One region of the Paraglaciecola sp. L1A13 genome, then DNA from elsewhere that is predicted to be linked to it. Evidence: predicted binding sites of a transcription regulator. Region 1 holds the regulator's gene; the other holds the start of a gene.
The links. The regulator sigma-54, encoded in region 1, starts transcription at its own class of promoters, with help from an activator protein. The targets are predictions, from matches to a motif close to GTTGGCACGNNNNTNGNNT.
Positions count from the first base shown of each region.

Region 2: a site for sigma-54 is predicted at 1,486-1,504, ahead of GQR89_RS18855 (DUF1328 domain-containing protein). Genes of this name have one in related genera too.

Region 1 is NZ_CP047024.1:4,286,021-4,289,317, forward strand. It holds gene rapZ (RNase adapter RapZ) at 1-777, opposite strand, end outside; gene ptsN (PTS IIA-like nitrogen regulatory protein PtsN) at 779-1,222, opposite strand; gene hpf (ribosome hibernation promoting factor) at 1,238-1,525, opposite strand; gene GQR89_RS18105 (RNA polymerase factor sigma-54) at 1,551-3,044, opposite strand; gene lptB (LPS export ABC transporter ATP-binding protein) at 3,167-3,297, opposite strand, start outside.
Region 2 is NZ_CP047024.1:4,445,643-4,448,939, reverse strand. It holds gene GQR89_RS18865 (DUF748 domain-containing protein) at 1-314, shown strand, start outside; gene GQR89_RS18860 (endonuclease/exonuclease/phosphatase family protein) at 375-1,352, shown strand; gene GQR89_RS18855 (DUF1328 domain-containing protein) at 1,548-1,724, shown strand; gene GQR89_RS18850 (hypothetical protein) at 1,771-1,965, shown strand; gene GQR89_RS18845 (hypothetical protein) at 2,148-2,330, shown strand; gene GQR89_RS18840 (DUF2254 domain-containing protein) at 2,399-3,297, shown strand, end outside.

The sequences.
Region 1 (3,297 bases):
TTCAACCACGTAAACCGAACGATGTTGACCGCCGGTGCAGCCTATCGCAACAGTGACATAGCTGCGATTATTACGCTCTAAATGTGGCAACCAAGTTGAAATCAAATTTTGGATTTGCCAGATAAATTTAGTCACTATGGGTTGCGAGCCAAGAAATATCTCTACTGGCGAATCGAGACCGGTCAACGGTTTTAAATCTGGTTCCCAATGTGGATTCGGCAAAAAACGTGCATCAAATACGTAATCTGCATCTTTGGGAATACCATGCTTAAAACCAAAACTTTCAAACACCAATACTAAACGTGAACTTTTTTTACCTAAAATACGTTCGCGCACTAATTCAGCAAGCTGATGAATCGATAGTTGGTCAGTATCTATGTACAAGTCAGCACGCTCAGCAATAGGCGCCAGTAATTGGCTTTCTGCTTGAATAGCACCAGCTAACGATTTGTTCTGTTTTGATAACGGATGTAGGCGACGCGTTTCGCTAAAGCGTTTGATAAGTACATCATCGCTAGCATCTAAATAAAGAATGGTCATTTCCCACGTCGAAGGTAGATAATCAAGTATCTCTACCAATTCATTGGGATCTTTGGGGAGATTGCGCACATCAATACTGACCGCCACTTGGTCATACTCATCGACTACAGTATGGGTCAACGTAGGCAACAAATTGACTGGGATGTTATCGACACAGTAGTAGCCCAAATCTTCCAACGATCTTAATACAACGGACTTACCTGAGCCTGAGCGACCGCTTATAATAATAAGTTTCATATCAACTGAGTACCTGAAATAGTGCTTGGTCAGTAGTCGCGCTACGCAATTCCTTCAAGACATCTTTATCACTGAATTTTTTGGCGATCGCGGATAAGGTTTGTAAATGCTCGTTGGCCTTCTCTTCAGGCACCAATATCGCGAAAAATATGTCCACAGGCATATTATCGATAGCATCGTATTGAACCGGAGGTTGACAAGTCACCAGCACAGCTAAGGTAGACTCAAGACCTTTTATACGGCCATGGGGCAACGCAATACCACCACCAATTCCTGTACAGCCCACCTTTTCTCTACTACTTAAGCTGGCCAAAATAGTGGCTTGGTCTATCTCAACAAGGTGCTGAGAGGCCACCTGACTGATGAGCTCTAAGATGCGTTTTTTGCTAGAACCCTGAACTGCGCATAAAACGCAGTCAGGGTGAAGAATACTTGAAATTTCCATTATTTACCTGATGGGTTAATGGCGCTTAACTTTCTCTTTATGCTTAATGACTTGGCGATCGAGCTTATCTATTAGCCCGTCTATCGCGGCGTACATATCGCTGTGTTCCATGGTTGCAAAAACATCTGCTCCATTCAAATGTATCGTAGCTTCAGCTTTTTGGTTCAGCTTTTCTACATTGAGAATGACGTGAACATTGTTAATTTGATCGAAGTGCCGCTCTAGCTTGGTAAATTTAGTATCAACATAATCTTTAAGTGAATCGGTAACATCCACATGGTGACCAGTAATATTAATTTGCATAACGCCTCTTCCTTCTTTAATCAGCCTACAATAGGCTTTTTCGTTGGTTCGACGGGGGTATCATAAGAGATTCCCGGTATTTTGCTATCGTTCGCCTAGCAACCATAATGCCTTGATCAGCTAACAATTGAGCAATCTTGCTGTCGCTTAACGGCTTACTGGGTTTTTCAGCCGCGACCAATTTCTTAATCAACGCACGTATTGCAGTTGATGAACATTCTCCGCCAGTTTCGGTAGCAACATGGCTAGAGAAGAAATACTTCAACTCAAAAATACCTCTAGGGGTATGCATATACTTTTGCGTGGTAACACGAGAAATAGTCGACTCATGCATCTCAACCATTTCTGCTACATCATTCAATACCATAGGCTTCATCATTTCTGGACCGTGTTCAAAAAAGCCCATTTGCTGTTGCACTATACAGTTTGACACTTTTAATAACGTATCGTTGCGACTCTCAACACTTTTAATAAACCATTTGGCTTCTTGCATGTGTGAGCGAATAAATTGACTGTCACTAGTATTTTTTGCTTTACGACTCATGGCCGCATACTGCTGATTTACATTCAACTTTGGCAAGCTGTCGGGATTGAGTTCGACTGTCCAGCGGCCATTCTTTTTGCTCACCGAAACATCAGGTATTACATATTCTGGTTCGCCTTTTATCAAAGCGCTACCTGGACGTGGGTTTAATGTCTTGAGTAAGCGCATTACTTCGCGTAAATCATCTTCTTTTAAACGTGATTTACGCATTAACGTCCGATAATCCTTACTGCTCAGTAAATCCGCATACTCACCGATCAGTGTTTTGGCTTCTTCTAACCAAGGCGTATCTGGCGCAAACTGACGTAACTGAACCAATAAACACTCCTGCGGAGTGCGAGAACCTGAACCGATAGGATCAAACATCTGAATCCGTTTTAGCACGCATTCAACTTCATCAAGTTCTATCTCTTCATCATCCATACTCGTCAGTACGTCTTCAACACTCATGGTCAAATAACCAGACTCATCAATAGAGTCAATAATGGCCGTCGCTATCGCCACATCAGTATCGCTAAAATGTGTTAAGCGCATCTGCCATAGCAGGTGATCTTGAATATTGTCAGTGGTTTCCCCCTGAAAAATTTGCTCATCGTCGCCTGCTGACCCACTCGAAATACTTGATGCAGGAGCGGATGACGCACTGATGTATTCATCCCACGTGGTATCCATGGGTAAATCTTCGGGTATATCATTTTTTTCTAGGGCTTCACTTGCATCAATATTATCGCTGCTAGTTTCGACGATCTCATTGTTGTCTTTAGACGCAGGATCTAACGAATTATCGTTAAGTGCACTGTCGCCAGATTCTTGGTCAGTAGGCTCTTCTATCTCCAAAAGCGGATTTGAATCCAACGCTTCTTGAATTTCTAGCTGTAAGTCCAGCGTAGAAAGCTGCAACAAGCGTATAGCCTGCTGCAACTGCGGAGTCATAGTGAGTGATTGACTAAATTTTAATTGTAAAGAGGGTTTCATTTACTTCTTTATTATGTCCGTTGCAAACTATCTATATGCTGTGGTTGATTCAATTTGACTGTATTTGTCTCACCAAGCGCCTGATAAATATCTCGATAAAAAGAGTGGCTGTTTCACAGTAACTATAGCCTGAATTGTTCACCTAGGTATACATCTCTTACACGTTGATCACTTAATACTTCTTCGGCTGTACCGGAAGCAATCAATTCACCTTGGCTGACAATATACGCCTTTTCACAAACATCGAGTGTCT
Region 2 (3,297 bases), 160 kb from region 1:
TATTTGACTGGCAACAAGACGTAGTAGAAGATGGTGATAACCCATTTCAATGGATATTCGAAGCGGTCACTGGCGGAATATCTGAGTTGTTTGAAGGGGGAAAAAAAGATTTGATCGCAACCCGAATTCCTCTTGAAGGGCAAATTGACGATATCAAAACGCCATTGTGGCCAGCAATAGTTGGTATTGTAAGAAATGCGTTTATCAAATCATTTGATATTAAAGTCGACAAGGTAGTGGTTGCGCCTGAACCTGCTGAGCAAACTAACCAAAATACTCCACTTGCTCCTAGGGGCGATTTTAAAACTAGTTAAGCTGCTGGTCCACGATATAGCCAGTTCTGTCTTAACTTATGACTGATACTGAGAATAAGCATGTTCACAATTTTTATCGTTACTAGCGCATTTCTAGTACTGTTGACGGTGGCTCCGCTTTTACCCAGCGACCACTGGATGGTGAGAGCATGGGAATTTCCGCGCTTACAAATAGCCGGTTTACTGATACTTAATTTGGTGGCGATGGGTGCACTCTACCATCAAAATTTAATGTATATGGCGCTGCTTATTAGCGTTAATCTTGCTGCGCTTGCCTATCAAATTCATTGGATTTTACCTTATACACCTCTCGTGCCTGTCATGGTCAAGAAAATAAAATCGGCTGATCCAAAGCGCAGTATTAAGATCATTAATGCCAATGTACTTATGACCAATCATGATGCGCCAAAATTAATTAAGTTGGTTGAACAAGAACAGCCGCATATTTTAGTCACGTTAGAGAGTAATCAGTGGTGGCAAGACGCTTTGAAACCATTACATGAAGCCTATCCATACCGAGTGAACTACCCGTTGGAAAACTTATACGGGATGCATGTTTTCAGCAGATTACCACTAAGTCAAATTACCACTGCTGAGCGTGTGGAAAAAGGCGTGCCGTCGGTACATTGCGTTGCCCTACTGGAAAGTGGTGAGCAGGTTAAGTGTCACTTTGTTCACCCTGCGCCCCCGAGCCCCACGGAGAATGAAGAGGCGACTGAGCGTGATATTGAATTGCTAGGCTTAGCCAAGGAAATTGCAAAATATGATGGGGAGGGTTCATTGCCTGTCATCGTCAGTGGTGATTTAAATGACGTAGCCTGGTCTCCAACAACGCAAGCATTTTTACGGATAAGTGGTTTGTGCGACCCACGCATCGGACGAGGTGCGTTCAATACGTTTCACGCTCAACATCGGCTGGCTAGGTGGCCACTGGATCATGTTTTTCACAGTGACGACTTTGAGCTCGTCAACTTGTCACGCCTGCCTGAAATTGGTTCGGACCACTTTCCATTATTAACTGAAATTTGTCTTAAATAGTCTAAATGATTTGGGAAAGTTGTTCCGTTTCTAATTGTAAATATTTCAACAAAGGTTTACAAATTCTCACTAACGTTTTCGGAAAAATTTAAAATAATTTAATTATATCAGTATCTTAGGTTGATTTTAATATGCTGGCATGAATAGAGCATTAAGATAATCGTTAATCAATTTAGAACACATTAGGAGAATATTATGTTGGGTTGGGCATTAACATTTTTAATCATCGCAATTTTAGCTGGCGTTATGGGTTTTGGTGGTATAGCCGGAACTGCAGCTGGTATTGCAAAAATCATTTTCTTTGTATTTTTAGTACTACTGGTTCTATCGTTGGTAGCGAATGCTATTCGCGGTAAAGGCCCGAAAGTCTAGATTCACAACACATAATTTCACTTTTATTTAAACACGGAGATACATAATGAACTTACTTAAGAAATTTACACTTTTAGCGATGGTTTTTAGTTCACTTACTTTAGTGACAGCTTGTAACGATAACAATGCTGAAAACGCTGGTGAGAAAGTTGACGAAATGGCAACTGACGCAGGCAACGCAATCGAAGATGCGTGCGAAGATGTGAAAGAAGGTGCAGGTGCTAAAGATTCAGATTGTTAATCTGCTTTAGCAGTAAACAAGCTAAATTATTAAAAAAGGGTGCTTGCACCCTTTTTTAATGTCTAAAATTTTATGGGTCTCATACAATTTAGCTGTCCGAAATACCACAGAGTCAAAGTTGGCTTAGTAAGCTAGGTGGTATAAATTTTTTATTTGGCGTTAAACGCCAAGGAGTGTTTAAGGTGTTATTACAAATCACCATTATCATTTTAATTGTTTCCGTTGGGGCAATCGTAGGCCTAGGTGGTCTGGGCGATGGCAGTTTTCTTATGACATTTTTAGCTGCTTTCGGGGTATTTGTTATTATTGTATTAGGGGCTGCTATGGTTCTTATAAAGAAAAAGAATGCTAAAAAGACCCCATAATATAAAGACTCGCGCTAGCGTTAAAAATAGCAGCTCAAATCAGGCAGCATTCAGGTAAAGGAAGTGACATGAATACAAGGATAATTACTTTATGGGAAACCATCAGAACCAGTTTTTGGTTCGTTCCTTCCATCATGGCGATTATTGCCATTGGTTTGTCTCAAGTCGGCCTAGCGTTTGATCGCTTCGGCGCCGAAAGTGAACTGCCGATTTTCGCTGACTTTTACCAAACGTCGCCCGAGTCTGCTAGGGCTTTACTTACCACTATTGCCTCGTCAATGATCACTGTCACCAGTATTGCATTTTCCATTACTGTGGTGGCGTTAAGCTTGGCATCGTCTCAATTTGGTCCGAGGCTTATTCGTAACTTTATGATGGACACCGGCACCCAATGTGTTTTGGGTTTTTTCGTGTCAACATTCATCTATTGCTTATTGATTATTCAGGCAACGAAATCATTCGATGATCAAAATTTTGTTCCTGGCTTGAGTATTCTCACGTCGGTAATCTTAGCTGTCTTAGGAGTTGGCGTACTCATTTACTTTATTCATCACGTGGCCAGGGCTATCCAGGCAGACAATGTGATCGACAACGTATACCGCGAATTAAATGAAATTATTGAACGTCTATTTCCCAAAGAACACAGCGATAAAAAGCCGCAACTCAGCGGTGATGGCCCGAATTTCAGTCAAGTTTATCCGAATCGACAAACGTTTATTTCTCCAAGCAGTGGCTATGTACAAACATTGGACGTTGCAAACCTGCAAAAATTAGCGCAAGAATGCGATATGGCGCTTGATGTACAGCACATGCCAGGTGATTTTGTAATGCAAAATGCTCCTTTAGGTACCGCATATTTTCACGGTTCTGCACTTGCTTGTGAGCCTGACCAAATAACCGAATTGATCCGTTTAGGTGCGCATCGTACCCCGATTCAAGATACGGAATTTGCTATACGCCAACTAGT